Regions from separate parts of the Blautia sp. SC05B48 genome, predicted to be linked through region 4. Evidence: predicted binding sites of a transcription regulator. Region 4 holds the regulator's gene; each other region holds the start of a gene.

What was found. Region 4 encodes HrcA, which represses chaperone genes, less so after heat shock. Its sites were predicted from a motif close to TGTTAGCACTCNNNNNNNNNGAGTGCTAACA; they were not measured.
Region 1: the regulator HrcA is predicted to act here: its motif matches at 2,332-2,362, upstream of groES (co-chaperone GroES).
Region 2: the regulator HrcA is predicted to act here: its motif matches at 2,826-2,856, upstream of htpG (molecular chaperone HtpG).
Region 3: the regulator HrcA is predicted to act here: its motif matches at 1,079-1,109, upstream of EYS05_RS04315 (Hsp20/alpha crystallin family protein).

The regions. Positions count from the first base shown of each region.
Region 1 covers NZ_CP040518.1:2,622,796-2,627,799, forward strand. Annotated here, with positions in the region: gene topA (type I DNA topoisomerase) at 1-1,169, shown strand, start outside; gene codY (GTP-sensing pleiotropic transcriptional regulator CodY) at 1,316-2,101, shown strand; gene groES (co-chaperone GroES) at 2,399-2,683, shown strand; gene groL (chaperonin GroEL) at 2,731-4,350, shown strand; gene EYS05_RS12120 (DUF6106 family protein) at 4,464-4,967, shown strand.
Region 2 covers NZ_CP040518.1:13,473-18,476, reverse strand. Annotated here, with positions in the region: gene EYS05_RS17530 (hypothetical protein) at 1-2,731, shown strand, start outside; gene htpG (molecular chaperone HtpG) at 2,973-5,004, shown strand, end outside.
Region 3 covers NZ_CP040518.1:946,389-951,392, forward strand. Annotated here, with positions in the region: gene EYS05_RS04310 (IS30 family transposase) at 1-886, opposite strand, end outside; gene EYS05_RS04315 (Hsp20/alpha crystallin family protein) at 1,288-1,740, shown strand; gene EYS05_RS04320 (orotate phosphoribosyltransferase) at 2,109-2,753, shown strand; gene EYS05_RS04325 (hypothetical protein) at 2,823-3,812, opposite strand; gene EYS05_RS04330 (DUF4317 domain-containing protein) at 4,562-5,004, shown strand, end outside.
Region 4 covers NZ_CP040518.1:2,467,539-2,472,542, reverse strand. Annotated here, with positions in the region: gene dnaK (molecular chaperone DnaK) at 1-1,156, opposite strand, end outside; gene grpE (nucleotide exchange factor GrpE) at 1,210-1,845, opposite strand; gene hrcA (heat-inducible transcriptional repressor HrcA) at 1,864-2,907, opposite strand; gene EYS05_RS11355 (ABC transporter substrate-binding protein) at 3,084-4,337, opposite strand; gene EYS05_RS11350 (glycoside hydrolase family 172 protein) at 4,353-5,004, opposite strand, start outside.

The DNA of each region.
Region 1 (5,004 bases), 160 kb from region 4:
CAGATTCCACTCGAATTTCAGAGGAAGCAGATGCAGCAGCAAGAACTTATATTTCTGAGCAGTATGGTTTAGATTATGTTTCTCAGACAGAGAAGGCAATCAAAAACGGACAGAAGATACAGGATGCTCATGAGGCAATCCGTCCTACAGATATTGCGAGGACACCAGTTCTGGTGAAGGAATCCCTGACCAGGGATCAGTTCCGTTTATATCAGCTGATCTGGAGACGTTTTGCGGCAAGCAGAATGGCACCGGCACGTTATGAGACCACGTCTGTCAAGATCGGAGCAGGTGAGTATGTGTTTACGGTTGCGGCATCCAAGGTTGCCTTTGATGGTTTTATGTCTGTGTACACAGAAGAGGGCGATGACAAAAAGGGCAATGTTTTAAGTCAAAGTCTGGAGAGGGGTATGGAGCTGAAGCTGAAAGAGCTGAAGCCGGAGCAGCATTTTACACAGCCGCCGGCACATTACACAGAGGCGTCACTTGTAAAGACCATGGAAGAGCTTGGAATCGGACGTCCAAGTACGTATGCGCCGACCATCACAACGATCATCAGCAGACGCTATGTATCCAAGGAACAGAAAAATCTTTACGTCACAGAGCTTGGAGAGGTTGTTAATAATATTATGAAACAGGCTTTTCCAAGTATTGTGGATGTAAACTTTACAGCAACTATGGAGGGGCTTTTGGACTGCGTGGAAGCTGGTACTGTACAGTGGAAAACGGTTGTACGTAACTTCTATCCGGATCTGAAGCATGATGTGGATGAGGCTGAAAAAGAACTTGAGAAAGTTGATATACAGGATGAGGTTACGGATGTGATCTGCGACAACTGTGGCCGCAACATGGTGATCAAGTATGGTCCTCATGGAAGATTTCTTGCATGTCCCGGATTTCCGGACTGCCGTAATACAAAACCATATTATGAGAAAATCGGTGTTGCATGTCCGAAGTGCGGCGGCGAAATTGTCATGAAAAAAACGAAAAAAGGCAGAAAATATTACGGATGTGAGAATAATCCGGAATGTGATTTTATGTCCTGGCAGAAACCTTCTGCAAAGAAATGTCCGAAATGTGGTAATTATATGCTCGAAAAGGGAAATAAACTGGTTTGTAGCCAGGAAACCTGTGGATATGTGGAACAAAAACCAAAAGATGAAGATTGATCGAAAAAATGCTTTTCTATTAATTTTCAGAAAATCCCGTTAAAAATAAAAAAAATATAAAAATGTCTTGTAAATTTCCAGAATAACGTGTAATATTAGACTAGAAAAACGATTTCTTTCAAGGTACGAAAGTGAAAGGAGGAAAAATGAGCGTTCAGTTGCTAGATAAAACTAGAAAAATCAATAAGCTTCTGCATAACAGCAGCTCAAGCAAGGTAGTGTTTAACGACATTTGTCAGGTGCTCATGGAAACCTTAAGTTCCAATATCCTGGTACTCAGTAAGAAAGGTAAGGTTCTGGGAGTCAGTATCTGCCCGGGTGTGGATGAGATCACAGAGCTGATCGATGACAAGATTGGCGGACATATCGACCCGTTATTAAATGAGAGATTTCTTGGTGTTCTTTCCACAAAGGAGAATGTCAATCTCCAGACACTTGGCTTTGAGCATGTACCCGGAAATTATCAGGGAATCGTGAATCCGATCGATATTGCAGGTGAGAGACTGGGAACGTTATTCATGTACCGCAATGATCATCCCTATGATATTGAAGATATTATCGTCAGCGAGTATGGTACAACAGTTGTAGGCCTGGAAATGATGCGTGCGGTTCATGATGAGAACGCGGAAGAAGACAGAAAACAGCAGATCGTTAAATCGGCATTCAGTACACTGTCCTTCTCAGAGCTTGAGGCGATCATCCATATCTTTGATGAGCTGGATGGGGATGAGGGTATCCTGGTTGCCAGCAAGATTGCTGACCGTGTAGGTATCACCAGATCTGTGATCGTAAATGCATTGCGTAAATTCGAGAGTGCAGGTGTGATCGAATCCCGTTCATCCGGTATGAAGGGAACTTACATTAAAGTTCTTAATGAAGTGATCTTTGATGAGCTTGAGGAGATAAAAGCACAGAGAAGCAAGAAGGCATAATGTGATCAGCACTGTCAGATGCTTGATATAAGATAAAGAACGTGACAAAAGAGACTTCCCGTTATCGTGGGAGTCTCTTTTTTGTCTGTTTCATAAAATCAAAATAAATAATGAAATTAAGAAAACAAGAGAAAAAAAGAGTATTAAAGAGATAAAATTAGAATAATATAGAAAAACTATATCTTAAAAGGGTTGCGAAAATATGTGAAATTCACTAATATAGCCATAGTGATTAGCACTCGTAGAAAGTGAGTGCTAGCAGACGAAGATGGAACTTATAAAGGAGGAACATAGATCATGAAGTTAGTACCTTTAGGCGACAGAGTAGTATTAAAACAGGTTGAAGCAGAAGAAACAACAGCATCCGGGATTGTGCTTCCGGGACAGGCACAGGAGAAACCACAGCAGGCAGAGGTTATTGCAGTTGGACCTGGCGGAGTTGTAAACGGGAAAGAAGTAAAAATGGAAGTAGAAGTCGGAAATACTGTTATCTATTCCAAATATGCAGGAACAGAAGTAAAGATGGATGGAACTGATTATATTATTGTAAAGCAGGAAGATATCCTGGCAATCATTAAATAATATAAACATCTTATCGTATATCAATATAAATAGGAGGTCATTTTATCATGGCAAAAGAGATTAAATATGGCGCAGAAGCAAGAGCAGCACTTGAAGCTGGTGTAAATAAACTTGCAGATACAGTAAGAGTGACACTTGGACCGAAAGGAAGGAATGTAGTCCTTGACAAATCTTTCGGTGCTCCGCTTATCACAAACGATGGTGTTTCCATTGCAAAAGAGATTGAGCTTGAGGACGGATTTGAGAATATGGGTGCCCAGATCATCAAAGAAGTTGCATCCAAGACAAATGATGTAGCTGGTGATGGTACTACAACAGCAACCGTACTTGCACAGGCAATGGTACATGAGGGAATGAAGAACCTGGCTGCAGGCGCAAACCCGATTATCCTCAGAAAAGGAATGAAAAAAGCAACAGATGTTGCAGTAGAAGCAATCAAAAACATGAGCCAGGCGATCAACGGAAAAGCTCAGATTGCTAATGTAGCTGCAATCTCTGCAAGTGATGAGCAGGTTGGACAGCTTGTTGCAGACGCTATGGAGAAAGTTTCCAAAGATGGTGTTATCACTGTTGAGGAGTCCAAGACAATGCATACAGAGCTTGATCTGGTAGAAGGTATGCAGTTTGACCGTGGATATATTTCCGCATACATGTCAACAGATATGGAGAAGATGGAGGCAACTCTTGATGATCCGTACATCCTGATCACAGATAAGAAGATCAGCAATATTCAGGAGATCCTTCCGCTTCTTGAGCAGGTCGTTCAGGCAGGTGCAAAACTTCTCATCATCGCTGAGGATGTTGAGGGTGAGGCTCTTACAACCCTGATCGTTAACAAACTGAGAGGAACATTCCAGGTAGTAGCTGTTAAAGCTCCTGGTTATGGCGACAGAAGAAAAGAGATGCTTCAGGATATCGCAATCCTGACAGGCGGACAGGTAATCTCCGACGAGCTTGGCCTTGACCTGAAAGAAGCTAAGATGGAGCAGCTTGGACGTGCAAAATCTGTTAAAGTTGCAAAAGAGAACACCGTTATCGTTGATGGTCTTGGAGATAAAGAAGACATCGCAAAACGTGTTGCTCAGATCCGTGCACAGATCGAGGAGACAAAATCTGAGTTTGATAAAGAGAAACTTCAGGAGAGACTTGCAAAACTGGCTGGCGGCGTAGCTGTTATCCGTGTAGGTGCTGCTACTGAGACAGAGATGAAGGAAGCAAAACTTCGTCTGGAAGATGCTCTTGCAGCAACAAGAGCAGCTGTTGAGGAAGGTATCATCGCAGGTGGCGGATCCGCTTACATCCATGCATCCAAAGAAGTTGCAAAACTTGTTGCAACACTTGAGGGAGACGAGAAGACAGGTGCAGCTGTGATCATGAAAGCTCTTGAGGCTCCGCTGTTCCACATTGCCGCAAATGCAGGACTGGAAGGCTCTGTTATCATCAACAAAGTAAGAGAGTCTGAGGTTGGAACTGGTTTCGATGCTCTGAATGAGAAATATGTAAATATGGTTGAGAACGGAATTCTTGACCCGGCTAAAGTTACAAGAAGTGCTCTGCAGAACGCAACAAGCGTTGCATCTACACTCCTTACAACAGAAGCTGTAGTTTCCACGATCAAGGAGGATACTCCTGCTCCGGCACCAAACCCGGGAATGGGAATGATGTAATTTCAATCAGGCAGGTAAATAATTTACAAAATGAGAGGGCCTGCGTCATGGACGCGGCTCTCTTTTTGTGTTATAATCAAAAGAAATCAGTAAATTACGAAAGGAAGAAGCAAATGAGTGACTTATATTCAGAACTTCTGGTAAAGAAGAAACAGACAGGGAAGGATCTTGTTGTAAAATACGGTCTTATTGCACTGACCGTGATCATGGTTCTGGGAGGTCTGGTGCTGAATGCACTTCTTCTGGTTCCGGCTATCGCTCTTGGTGTTGCATGTTATTTTGTGATTCCGAAAACAGACCTGGAATATGAATATCTGTTTGTTAACGGGGAACTGGATATTGATATGATCATGTCCAAGTCAAAGAGGAAAAGAGTAAAATCACTCCAGCTTGCGGAGGCTGATCTTGTGGCACCTCTGAAATCCCACAGAATGGATTATTACAACGGAAATCAGAAGATGAAAACCATAGACTTTTCCTCAGGGATTGAGGATCATAAGCGCTATGCCATGATCGTAAGAGACAGCGGAGAAACCTGCAAGGTGATCCTGGAGCTGGATGATGAACTTGCCAATACCATGAAAAATTCTGCACCGAGTAAAGTTTTTTTGGATTGACATGAATCTTGTTTTTTGTTACACTAGTTCACAAATT
Region 2 (5,004 bases), 1.3 Mb from region 4:
TTCCTGGTCATTAAAGGACGGAGATCTACTTACAGAAGTAGGAACTGACAAGACTTATAAAATTGATGAAAAAGATCTGGGTCTTCCGATCGTTCTGAAGATTACCGGAAAAGAAGAAACGGGAGTCAGTGGTGAGCTTACGGTGACGACCCAGGAAGTTTCCGAAACAGAAGAGGAAGCCAAAGCATTGGCAGAAAAGAAAAAGGAAGAAGCCAAAGCAGCGGGAACGTCAGAGGAACCTGACAGTGCTCAGCCTGAGGAAACCATAGAGCCGGCAGAAGAAACAGAGTCTGCGGATGTACAGGAAAATACCGGCACACAGGGTTCCACAGATGAGCAGGAATCCACAGATACCCAGGAACCAGCAGAAAATCCTGTTGTAGAAGTAAACGGAAACGGAGAACAGTCAGGGTCTCAGAATACCGATGAAACAGATGCATCCGGAGATAGTCAGACAGAGACACCGGATTCCGCAGATACAGCAGCAGACGCTTCCGAAAAAAATGAGGAACCGACATATTCGGCATCTGCATATACGGAAGATGGAAGTGGAATTCTGGATTTTGGTTCCGTGGAAGAAGGATATACGGAAATTCCGGAAGCACAGATGGTTACTATCACAAATTCCGGAACCGGAGATCTTAATTTTAAAGAGATCGCCCCGGAGAATTTCATGGCTGCAGATATTGATGATGCGCCATTAAAGAGTGGTGAAAGTGTTACTGTGTGGGTAAAACCACGAGAAGGTCTGAAGGCTGGAGAATACAAAGATCTGATCACGTATCAGACAGAAGAAGGTGCCGATGTCTTCTTTGAAGCGGACTTTACAGTAAAAGAACCGGAAAATAAAAAAGTCGAAGATAATGAAAATAATGAGCAGACAGATCCCGGGGAAACATCGGACCCTGCAACGGAAAAAATATACAAGCTAACTGCGAATCCGACAGAACTGCCTTTTGATGATCTGACTGCCGGTTATGAAAAGGTAGAAACAACAAGTACAGTCACGATCAAAAACGAAGGTACAGAAGCTGTGACGTTAGTACAGCCTGAGTCGGAGTTTTTTGATATTGCGCCGGTCAGTGAAGTGGAGAGCAGCGGAAATATCCAGTTGGCGCAGGGAGGAGAGCAGACCTTTACCGTACAGCCTAAACTTGGACTCTCTGCAAAAGATGATCCATACGTGGAAGAACTTGTATTTGCTTCTGATGAAAGCACTGAAGCATCTGCTACAGTGACGGCTTCGGTTATGGTAAAGACAGAAACACCAAAAACAGTTACTGCAACAGTGAAACCGGAAGGTCCTCTGTCTTTTGGAACACTGGAACAGGGCTATGAGACCGCACCGGATGCACAGCCTGTAACTGTAAAGAATACAGGCACAGAGGCTATCCGAATCCAGCTTTCTGTTCCGGAGGATTATGTGGTGGGAGAGCCTTCTGCGGAAGTGCTCAATCCCGGAGACGAGGCGGCAACCTTTACCGTACAGCCCAAGACAGGTCTTCAGGCCGGAGATCACAGCGGTATGATTTCTGTGACAGATCAGAATACCGGAAACACACTGGCCGAAGTCCGGCTTGAATTTACAGTTTCGGAACCGGAACCGGATCCAGAGCCAGGTCTTTCGGTAACAGACAGTCTGGAGTTTGGAACCAAAGAAGAAGGCTATAAGGAACTTCCTGATGAGCAGACAGTTACAGTTACCAATACCGGAAATACAAAGATCGTTCTGAAACAGCCATCATCAAATGCATATACAATTGGTACACTTTCTGCCACAGAGCTGGAAGCAGGAGATAATGCAACCTTTAGCGTACAGCCGGTCAGCGGACTTTCACAGGGGGAATATCTGGAAGACATTGTGATCGCCAATGATGCAAATGTGGAAGCTTATGTAAATGTCCATTTCAGCGTTACAAAGAAAAAAGCAGATAACGGTGAGAAAGCGAATAACCTTACAGGCATCAAAAAACCATCCGATATCAAAGATCTTCCTAATGGAACCCAGAAAACCCAGAAAGCCCTGAAGCTTCCGGGAACAGTAAAGATCACTACAACAAAGGGAGAGCAGAAGGCATCTGTTAAATGGGATGTTAAGGGATCTTCTTATGATCCGTCTTCTGCAGAACGTCAGATATTTAATGTAAAAGGTACTGTCATTCTTCCGGATGGGGTTAAGAATCCCAACAAGATCAGTACAGTGATCGCAGTAAGTATTACAGTAAACGGATATCAGGGCACGGAAGCCGCTGCATCGGACAATAAGATCACAGGAATTGATTCCAATGGCAAGTATGATACCAATACAAAGATTACCTTTACAGCAGCTGGCGCAGGGATGGATAATACAAACCCGCGTAAAGGAGATACCAGATATCAGCCGAAGAGCTGGAAGATCACAGAGACCCGTACCTGGGATGGAGAACCTTATACCGCAACATTCCGTGTCAGCAAGCCGGGAAAATATACTCTGAAAGTTACCTTTGGACAGCAGAAATATGACGGCTCCAGCTGGAAGGATACCGGTACACAGTCAGAAAGTACGGTTACTTTTACGGTATCACAGGCAGCAGTTCTTACTGCGACTCCGAGTCCGGCAGTGACACAGACAAATCAGAAATCTGCAGTGCAGACGGGAGACAGTACACCGATCATGACATTTGTGATCATTTTGATCGTGGCTGTGGTATGCATTGGAGGAATTCTTGTATATCGTAAAAAGAAAAAATAAGAACAGAATGTAGAAGATTGTTTTACAGCACCCTCCGTACAAAAAAACGTACGGAGGGATTTTTTTGCACATAGAGATCCGTTTTACATGCTGTTACTAGCACTCTATAATGATGAGTGCTAAATTTTTCTTGACTTTTGTAAAAAGTCGTATTAGTATATATTTATTGAAAAGAACAACAGGTTTCCGGCTCTGCCGGAACATCAGAAATAAAAATAAAAACAAAAGGAGAGTGACATATATGTCAGCAAAACATGGCAGTTTATCAATCAACAGTGAAAATATTTTTCCGATCATCAAGAAATGGTTATATTCCGACCATGATATTTTTGTAAGAGAGATGATCTCCAACGGATGCGATGCGATCACCAAACTGAGAAAGCTGGAAGTTATGGGAGATTATACATTCCCGGAAGGTTACAAACCGGCTGTAAATGTTATCGTTGATCCGGATCAGAAAACCCTGAAGTTTATCGATAACGGTATTGGTATGACAGCAGATGAAGTAGAGGAATATATCACACAGATCGCTTTTTCCGGTGCTACAGAGTTCCTTGAGAAATATAAGGATAAAACAACCGATGATCAGATGATCGGTCATTTCGGACTTGGATTTTATTCTGCATTTATGGTTGCAGATGAAGTTCATATCGATACTCTCTCTTACAAAGAGGGTTCCACACCGGTACATTGGACCTGTGACGGCGGTACAGAGTATGAGATGGCAGACGGAAACAAAACAGAACCGGGAACAGAGATCACTCTTTTCCTCAATGAGGAAAGCCTGGAGTTTGCCAATGAATATCGTATGAGAGAGGTTATTGAGAAGTACTGTTCTTTTATGCCGGTAAATATCTATCTTTCCAAAGCAAATGCTGAACAGGAGTATGAAACGATCGATGAGGCAGATCTCCGTGAAGATGATGTGGTAGTTGAGCATATCCATGAGGATGCTAAGACAGAGGAAAAGGAGAATGATAAAGGCGAGAAAGAAGTTGTGGAAGTTTCTCCTGCCAAAGATAAAGTAAAGATCAATAAACGGCCGGTATCCTTAAGCGATACACAGCCGCTCTGGATGAAGCATCCAAATGAGTGTACGGATGAAGAATATAAAGAATTTTACCGTAAGGTATTTATGGATTACAAGGAGCCGCTGTTCTGGATTCATCTGAATATGGACTATCCGTTCAACCTGAAGGGTATCCTGTATTTCCCGAAGATCAGGACAGAGTATGATTCCATTGAGGGAACCATCAAGCTTTATAATAATCAGGTATTTATTGCAGATAACATCAAAGAGGTGATTCCGGAATTCCTTCTTCTTCTGAAAGGTGTGATCGACTGCCCGGATCTTCCACTGAATGTTTCCCGTTCTGCGCTGCAGAATGATGGTTTTGTGAAAAAGATTTCTGAATACATCACCAAGAAAGTAGCAGATAAGCTCACCGGAATGTGCAAGACAGACAGGGAGTCTTATGAGAAGTACTGGGATGATATCAGCCCATTTATCAAATTTGGATGCATCAAGGATGCGAAATTTGGTGAGAAGATGAACGATTATATCCTCTTTAAGAATCTGGACGGCAAATATCTTACCCTGAAAGATTGCATTGAGGAAAATAAAAAAGAAGAAACAAAAGCAGTTGAAGAGGAGAAGACAGAGGAGAAAGCTTCCGAAGGATCCCAGAATGAGGAACCGGAAAAAACGGTCATCTATTACGTGACCGATGAGGTACAGCAGAGCCAGTACATTAATATGTTCCGTGAAGCGGGTAAAGATGCTGTACTGCTGAAGCATGTGATCGATTCACAGTTTATTTCCCATCTTGAACAGCAGGATCAGACGATCCAGTTCAAGAGAATTGATGCAGATCTGACAGAAGAGCTTCGTGAAGACGGAGAAACGGATGAAACAACAGTCAAGACACTTACTGAAGTGTTCCGTAAGAATCTTGGCAAGGATAAACTTGAAGTAAAAGTGGAGAAGCTGAAAAATGAGGGAACTGCAGCGATGATCACTCTTCCTGAGGAGAGTCGCCGTATGCAGGATATGATGAAAATGTACAATATGTACGGAATGGATCCGAATATGTTCGGCGGTCAGGAAGTACTTGTACTGAATGCAAATCATCCTCTTGTAAGATTTATAGCAGAAAATCAGGGGTCAGAGTATGTTCCGGTGATCTGTGAACAGCTTTATGATCTTGCAATGATGAGTCATAAACAGCTTTCTCCGGAGGAAATGACAAAATTTGTAAAGAGAAGCAACGATA
Region 3 (5,004 bases), 1.5 Mb from region 4:
TTTTACGGTTATCGGCTTCAAGCAAAAAAATGAGCATAAGGTTACAGTTACGGAATAACATAGTCAGAAGGACTTTCTCAGATTTTCCACCAGCTCCTTCCACAACATCTAACTCTACAACATTTGTGTCTGGATATTCTTCAAGATATTTTTCAAAATGATGGTATGTCCTGTTTTCCCGGTAGCCGGTGTTTTCAGGGGCTTTTCTGGTCTTGCGACGCTTTTTATAGCGTACTTTGCGGGGGAGGTCCAAATTGATAGCAGTAAAATATCCATGATCAATGTAGTTATACAATGTACGGATGGAACAATCGATAAGATGTTGATTGGAAGCGTAAATATGAGATAATGGCTGCCCTTTAAGGAGAAAAGGCGAAACCAGTTGATCCAATTGTTCCAGCGATTCAGGAGTCTGATTGATACCGGAACGGGAAGAAACCTTGATCTCATTATAAAGGTCATGGGCATAATGGGCACGGTAAAAATAGAAGTCATGGGAACAGGTCCGGATCTGTTTACAGTTATTACAGACGTAAGGTGGTTTTTTAAGTCTGTCACAAAGTATAGGAGTAAAATCACGGCAGTACACGGCGCAGCGTTTGGAACGGCATTTAAAGCATAATGACTGGCAGGAAAGGCTGCCACATACATTTCTTTTTTCACAGAAATGAAAGAACTGGCATTCTGAGCGTTTCTTCTGTAGGTCGTCCTGATAATGAGGAACATGTATGAGATGCCGCCGTATCTCCTTTGAGATGGTAGAGGAATCCTTGTTTAACCTCTGAGCGATCTGTGTAAAGTTTTCGCCAATCTGTATACCATGTTCGATAGCAGCACGGTCAGCGAGAGTAAGGTGTTTGTGATTCCCAATATTATTAGTAGCCATAAGTAAATCCTCCTTTGTAATAAAAATGGATCATTTCCGGTGATCGGAGGATATGGGCCAGTGTACCCTGGCATTTGTTATAGGATAGCTTATTGCAGGACTAAGTTCCACCCCTAATTTCAGCAAAAGAACATAAAGGGCTGAGAGTGGAAATTAGTTTTTCATTTTAGGGAACACAAATTCTTCACAGTTTTTTAGCACTCACCTCTTGACTTTGCTAGTAATAAGTGTTATATTACATATAGAACAAGGGAGGAGATAAAAAAAGAACTTCCTGATGTTCAGAGTAAAACCAAACGATCACCACTGCGGAATAACCCGAGGTGGTAACTATATACCGGCAACAGTTGGATTTCTTGATCCACCGGAACGGCTTTTCAATTTGAAAGGAGAAATGACTTATGATGTTCCCGAGTGTATTTGGAGAAAACTTATTTGATGACTGGATGGATGATTTTGGATTCAGAGATAATTTCTTTAGCGGAAAGAATCCTCTTTATGGCAAACATGCAAAAAATATCATGAAAACTGATGTACGTGAAACAGATAAAGGCTATGAGCTGGATGTAGATCTTCCAGGATTTAAGAAAGATGAAGTACAGGTACAGCTGAAGGATGGTTATCTTACCATCTCCGCTGCCAAGGGTCTTGACAAAGATGAGGAAGACAAGAAAGGCAATTATATCCGCCGTGAACGTTATGCTGGCAGCACAAGCAGGAGTTTCTATGTTGGTAATGGTGTAAAAAACGAAGATGTCCATGCAAAATTTGAGAACGGTGTTCTGAGACTTTCTATTCCGAAAAAAGCAGCTGAAGAGATCGAAGCTGATAAATATGTATCTATTGAAGGCTGACATTGACTCACTCTCACAGGAGGAGAATCCATAGAGATTCTCCTCCTCTTTTTTATACACAATAATACATATGGCACTCTCTTTCCAATTTACTGCATGCTCACAAGTACTTTTACTCTATAGTAATGATCCTATTGTCAAAGCTTTCATGATATTGGATATTTTTTAACAAATATACTTGATTTTTCGAATATTTTTTATATATTTTGCATTATATTGTTTTATTTTTTTGAAATCAATGGTATAATATGCACAGCTAATCGGATATTTGCGATCCGCATTTGGTTAATTAAATCTGTTTCGTAATCCTTCAGGATAATTCTCCTGAACAACCACGTAAAACACGATCACGACAGGAGGTTTTTATTATGGATCAGGACAACATCATAAAAATTTACGCGCGCAATGACAACCGCATACAGCTTAAAATGATTCCGGGACACTTCGTAACATCCCAGTCCCATATCACACACTACCTGGATCTCACCACCATGAAATCCAGATGCGCTGAAGCACAGCGTATTGCATCCGCTCTCGCAGCAAATTACGAAGCATCCATTCCGGTAGACACCATCGTCTGCATGGACGGACTTGAAGTGATTGGTGCTTATCTCGCCGAAGAACTGACCAAGGCCGGCGTTCTTTCCATGAATGCACACCAGACCATCTACGTCATCACCCCTGAGTTCAACAGCACCGGACAGATAATCTTCCGCGACAACTATGAACCAATGATCAATGGAAAAAACATTCTCATCCTAAATGGTTCCATCACCACCGGATCCACATTGAACCGGGCTATCGAAAGCGTTCTGTACTATGGCGGTAAGATCCGCGGCGTGGCAGCCATCTACAGCAGTGTAGACAGTGTAGCCACACTCCCTGTACACTCTATCTTCCAGGCCAGAGACATCCCGGACTATCACTCCTACCGCTCTGACAACTGCCCACTGTGCAAAAACCGCCAGAAGATCGATGCTATTGTCAGCAGCTACGGATATTCTGTATTATAAAATTCAGATCAGTCAACGAATCCCCCATGGATAGCAAAACCAGTGGGGGATTCTCTTTATCCTTTCCAATTATAACTGATATTCTCTGTACATGGCTTCACGCATTTCTTTATCTGTAACAACCTTCTGGATCTCATTGCCACGACCATCAAGTATAAGCCTGTTGATCAAAACTCTAAGTCGCTCCTCCCCCTGGGCCATTCCCTGAGCCATTCCCTGAGCCATTCCCTGAGCCATTCCCTGAGCCATTCCCTGTTCTCGCCCCAGTGCTTCAGCCTGTTCTTTAGCTTCCGCCATCAGCCTTGCCCTTTTCTCAGATTCCAGTTCCAGAACATGTCCACCCATAATCTCACCTATTCCTTTCCGGACTTTCTCCTCATTTCTGAAAATATGATCAGATATCCGAGTTATCAGTCCAATCAGATCACTGAACAGTTCGGACCTTCCAGATTCAGTGATCTCTGCTTCCAGTTTACTCCGGATCACTTCATATTCATTCAGTAATTCCTGAAAAAGTTGTGGATCCTCACTCATCTCATGCCCTCTTTTTTCATATCGCATGATATAAAAAGGAAGCAGCATAAGAAGACTCTTTTCAAATATCTTATCTTTTGTATAATTCTCTACTTTAATGGCAGGCACTCTGTACAAATGACATCCTCCATCTGGAAAAACCACATCCACTTCCAGAAAATCCGGCGTATTCCTACTGTTTCTAAGATACAACACACAAGAACGCGGAAACTCCATCCGATACCTCCGTCCCTGCTTTCTGGCAAACTCAACAGCAGTTGCAAAATCATACTCTATCATCCGTACAGCCATTGTCGTGTCATCCGTACTCTGACATTCTATATGATAAATCCGGTTTCCGATCAACAGCCGCGAATCCATAATAATCTCACCATCCACCCGCTGATACTCATTACGCAACTGCACAATCTCCACATCAGCCGGATATGATGTATGAAAAACATCATTGATCAAAGGCACGACCAGAAACGTCATTTTCTCCATCATAGTACGAAAAACATCATCAAAAATCGTATTATCTCTCAAACAATACTCCTTCTGGTATATACAATTATACCATCAATCAAACACTTCAGAAACCCTGTATACAGTTTTTATAAATATTTTTCGAAAAAACGCTTCAGACATTGAAGCAAAAAGAAACCAAATAAATGGCTAGATCTTATAAGATACACAAATCATATCACACATCCCACCACAACACCACAAAAAACCATCTCCAAATTTCGACACCACCATCCAACGTCCAGCAACGCGCCGACCCTCACAATCTCCCTCCAAGCCACAGGGAATCTCACTCTTCCAAACTACAAGCGTCCAGCAACGCGCCGACGCTCACAACCTCCCTTCAAACCACAGGGAATCTCAGCCTTTCCTCCCAGCCATCCAGCGCAGCGCTGATGGCTCATCCAACTCCCGTCAGACCACTCTAGCCCTCCCACCATGACCGCACAGTGTGAGGTTTGCAGCAGAAGTCCGGGTGCTTTGGAGTGAGCCTTGGTCCATACTTAGCGTCTGAGGTGGTTCACGGAGAGGTACCCGGCGGCCACAAGCCGCAGGGTAAGGCCCATCTGTCTGAGCCAGGTACGCATCAGCGTACATGGCGAGTTATGGGCCGGCCGCTCCGTGAGACACCTCAGACGCTTAGTATGACCAGGCGAAACGACGGCACCCGGACTTCTGCTGCAAATCTCACACGTCCGTCCGTGTCATCTTGCCCCCACCAAACACCTGTGCTATAATCAAATTAATCAAAAAACCGAGGTAAACCACACATGAACAAAAAAGAAATCGCAGAAATAAAAAAACAATTCACCCCTGACCGCTGCTCCATCACCCGCATCTGCGGCTGCTACGTAGACGGTGAAAAAAACAAAAAAACCGAACTCAAAGAAGCCTTCTTATCCTTATCAGAGGAAGAAACCTTCAAATACTTCGATATCTTCCGAAAAACCCTCACCGGCACCATTGGAAAAAACCTCATCAACATGGAATTTCCCTTGGATCAGGAAGACGAAGGCGGAACCCAAAACTTCCTCATGAAACTCCGCAAAAGCAAACTCACCGACGACACCCTCACCGAAGCCTTCTACGACAGAATCATAGAAAACTACGACTACGGTGAAAACTACTACATCATCCTCATCCATGCAGTCTACGACATCCCCGGCAAATCCTCCGACGGCGCCGAAATGTTCGATGCCTCCGATGAGATCTA
Region 4 (5,004 bases):
CGATCAGACGAGTTGCGATACCACCCATTGTCTCAATGGACAGAGACAGCGGAGTAACATCCAGAAGAAGGATATCACCGGCACCTGCATCACCTGCAAGTTTACCACCCTGTACAGAAGCACCAAGTGCAACACACTCATCCGGATTCAGGTTCTTGCTCGGCTCTTTGCCTGTTAACTGTCTTACCTTATCCTGTACTGCCGGGATACGGGAAGAACCACCAACCAGAAGTACCTGGCCAAGCTCGGAAGCTGTGATACCTGCATCAGACAGTGCACGACGAACCGGCTCAGCAGTCATCTCTACAAGGTCATGTGTCAGCTCATCAAATTTAGCTCTTGTAAGGTTCATATCGAAATGCTTCGGTCCCTCAGCAGTTGCTGTGATGAACGGAAGGTTGATGTTTGTTGTTGTTGCGGAAGAAAGCTCTTTCTTAGCTTTCTCAGCTGCCTCTTTCAGTCTCTGAAGAGCCATCTTGTCGTTGCTTAAGTCTACGCCCTCTGTTCTCTTGAACTCAGCAAGCATGTAATCTGTAACTTTCTTATCAAAGTCATCTCCACCAAGACGGTTATTACCAGCTGTGGAAAGAACCTCGATAACACCATCACCGATCTCAATCACGGATACATCGAATGTACCACCACCAAGGTCGTATACCATGATCTTCTGCTCTTTCTCATTGTCAAGGCCATATGCAAGAGCTGCTGCTGTAGGCTCGTTGATGATACGTTTTACATCAAGACCTGCGATCTTACCTGCATCTTTGGTAGCCTGACGCTGAGCATCGTTGAAGTAAGCCGGAACTGTGATAACTGCCTCTGTTACTTTCTCACCAAGATATGCCTCTGCATCCTTTTTCAGTTTCTGAAGGATCATTGCGGAGATCTCCTGTGGAGAATATTTCTTGTCATCGATGGTTACACGGTAATCGGTACCCATCTCTCTTTTGATAGAGGAGATCGTTCTGTCTGCATTTGTAACTGCCTGACGTTTTGCAGGCTCACCTACCAGACGCTCTCCTGTTTTTGTGAATGCTACAACGGATGGTGTTGTTCTTGCGCCTTCTGTATTTGCGATAACTGTCGGCTGTCCACCTTCCATTACGGCTACACAGCTGTTTGTTGTACCTAAGTCAATACCAATAATCTTTCCCATGATTTTTTCCTCCTGTTTTAGTCTGTATCTGTTAAAATAAAGTTTGTTGTCAGTTAGTTCGCAACCTTCACCATACTGTGGCGTACTACGAAATCCTTGTAGGTGTAACCCTTCTGGAATTCTTCCACCACGATGTTCTCTCCAACCTCTTCATCCTCCACATGCATCACTGCATTATGGAAATCCGGGTTGAATTCCTTTCCCACTGCTTCGATCGGCTTCACACCAAGCTCATCCAGTGTTGTGGTAAGCTGCTTGTAGATCATTTTCATTCCATCTGCAAAAGCATCGCCTTCCTGTGCCTGTGCAAGACCTCTTTCGAAGTTATCCACAACCGGCAGGATCTTTTCAACGATTTCTTTTGCTCCGATGATGTACATGCTGGATTTTTCTTTTTCCGTTCTTTTACGGAAATTATCAAATTCAGCCATGGTACGCTTCAGGCGATCGGTAAGTTCCTCCACCTTCTGCTCAGATTTATCTTTTTTCTTCTTTCCGAAGAAGGAAGTTTTTGATTTTTCTTCTTTTTTATCCTCTGAGGCAGCTTCTTCGCCTGGAGTATTATTTTCTTCCTCCGGCAGATCTTCTCCCTCCGGTGTCAGGTTTTCTTCTTCCTGATTTCCGTCAGTTACGGGGATTTCCTTCTCCGCTTCCTGCTCTTCGGATGTTTTCTTTGTTTCCTCCGACACTTTTTTTCTACCGCCTTTCTAAGTTTTCTTCTTTTTCAAAACGTCATCCAGATGATTCTTCAGTTCCTTCAGACTGTCCACTACATTCTCATAATCCATTCGTTTGGGACCGATGATCCCGATGGTTCCGTACATTCCGTCTCCCAGTTCATATCTGGCAGTTACAATGCTGCAGTCCTTCATGGTCTGGATTGGCATCTCATCACCGATGTAAACCTGAATTCCTGTATTCTCTCCATCTGACATCTGTTCTTTTACAAGATCGGCAAGTTCATGCTTCTCCTCAAATGCGGAGATCAGCTCCGTTGCCTTCTCTTTATCGGCAAGCTCCGGATACTTGAAAATGTTAGTTGCACCTGAAGTATAGATCTCCATATCTTCCTCTTCCACATGAATGGTGGCTGCCACTGCATCCAGAACCGTTGCCACCACACCGCTGTGGCTGCCTGCCTGTTCCTTCAGTCTGGCGATCATCCCAAGGTTGATATCCTGGATCGGGATCCCATTGAGATTGGTGTTAAGAAGAAGATTCAGTTTCAGGATCGTCTGGTCGTCCATTTCCTCATCCAGATTGATGATCTGGTTCCGGACTGTGTTGTTGTCACTGACAACCACTGCCACAAGCTGAAGCTCGCTCATCCTCGACAGCTGGATGAACTTGACCTTGTTGCCGCTGTACTGCGGAACGGAAACCATGGTAGCATAGTTGGTATTGGAAGCAAGAACCTTCGCAACCTTCTTAAGCACCTTATCCATCTTATCTGTCTTCTCAATGATCAGATCTCGCAGCTCTGCGACCTCCGCTTCCTTCTCCTTCATCAACTCATTGACGTAAAGTCTGTAGCCCTTATCTGAAGGAATCCTTCCTGCTGAGGTATGAGGCTGGACGATATAGCCCATATCTGTCAGGTCTGACATTTCATTTCGGATCGTTGCGGAACTGACATTGAGATCCGCATACTTGGAAATGGTCCTGGAACCAACCGGTTCTCCGGTTTCCATATAGGTCTTGATGATTGCTTTTAAGATTTTTTGCTTGCGCTCATTCAACACCTCTTCCATGAATCCATCTCCTTTCCTTTTTATTCTTTCCTGACGGATGTTGATTCTTTTTTTACATCTGTTAGCACTCATTTTAGTGGAGTGCTAACATCTACAGTCTTTAAGATATCACCATGTAAAATATTTGTCAATATGTTTTGAAAAAAAGTTCTTATTTTTTCAAAACAAAAAAAGCATCAGTACGATGCTTTTTTGTAATACTGGTCTATGCAGTTCTGTGCCCCGGCAAAAAATTCCGCTTCTGTTTTCTGTCCCAGCATATATTTCTGAAATTCCGTTCCCATGGACGAAACGGCTTCTATGGAATCGGCACACAGTGGTCTTGCTTTCAGCTTATAATCTTTCAGATATTGCCGGATCATTTCAATGCCATCCAGATCAAAATTCTTATCCTCGATCACATCCAGTCTTGCCGGACACATTTTTGTCAGCTGTCCGTAATTTTTACTGGCCTCATATCCGGACACATACTGAAGGAACTTCAGAGCTGCTTCTTTATGATCAGAATTTTTATTCAGTACATACTGCCAGGTTGCGATATTGGTCACCTTCTCGTCAAATTCCGGAAATGGTGCCATATGGATCTTATCTTTTCCATACACGCCTGCATTCTGAAAAGTACTCAACACACCGGTATACATAAACATACATCCATACTGGCCGTTTATAAATTTTTCATTCAGCTGGTCATGCTGGTCGATCAGATTCTCCTCTGATATCATCCCTGTATCCAGCATTCGCTTCATATATTCTGCCGCTTCTCTTGTTTTCGGATCCGTCCAGTCTGTATAATCTCCTCCGAAAAAATCGACATACTCGCTGATACTATTATATATGTAAGAAATCTCCCATGCATCCCCATATGCATATTTTCCCGTATTCTGAAGCTTTTTCTGAAGGATCTCAAGATCACTGAGACAGGAGAGTCTGTCCAGACCAGCCTGATCCAGCAATTCCTGGTTCACCCAGAATGCCATGATATCCATCCTGAACGGTACCGAAAAAATATGTCCGTCTGACATGCATATTTCTTTCAGGTATTCCTGCAGAAAATTCGCCGCTGTCTCCTCTGTCATAACCGTATCTTCCAACGGAAGAAGAAATCCCTTATGTTTAAATTCGGATATCATCTCATCATTTACTGTGATCAGATCAACAGAATCATCTCCTGATGTCAGAAGAGTTGCTATTTTGGCCTGGCGATTGTCCGCATTGGCCGGACATTTTTCAATATGGATCTTTATTCCAAGATCTTTTTCCGCCTGGCTGATAAAAGAATCAAAGCCTTCTGTGCCTGCATCCACATGAAGGATCGTCAGTTCCTGTCTGTTCTCCGGCACAATATCAGATGCAGCCTCCTTCTTCTGGACTCCACATCCTGTCACTGCCAGAGCCAGGGCAAATACCCCGCAAAATACCTGTTTTTTCAATCTCTACCACCCTTTTTATCTGGGCCATCTATCCTCTTTTGACATCAACGGCTGGAACGGTGCATGAGGAAGTGTCTGATACCAGTACGCTACACTTGCCACATCATCCTGTCGTTCAAACAGGCCACGGTATCCGACGCCTATCTGCTGAATCGTAACGCGAAGATCCTCTTCAAAGCAGATCGGATCCTGTAAATGCCATCTGTAAAAGCCTCTCATTGGCGGGCAGTCATCATTATGATAAAAATTGTGGATCAGCTCGTCATGGGCAGAATAATACGGATATCCCAGATACGGCGTGTTATAATTCTGTTCCACGGTTTTTCCATCCACCTGTTTGGCAAAGCTCCAGGAACCACCAAAGTAATCTTCCGTTCCTGTTCCACAGATGGTCGGATACTCCTCATCTCCGTCAATATAAAACTTCATTTCTCCCTCGCCCCACCAGTAACGTTCCAGTGTGGTAAGTGCCATGTAGGTTCCTATATAATGGCCTTTTCCTTTTACTCCATCCAAAATTGTATAATCTTTTGTTTTTTCTGTCAACCGTTCCCTTCTCCACTGCGCATGGAAATAAGCAATATCGTCCGGAAGCTCATCATAGAGACAGTAATCTACCTGATAAAAGAAAGCCGGGATTTTATTTGCATGCTGGTTTTCCAGTGTG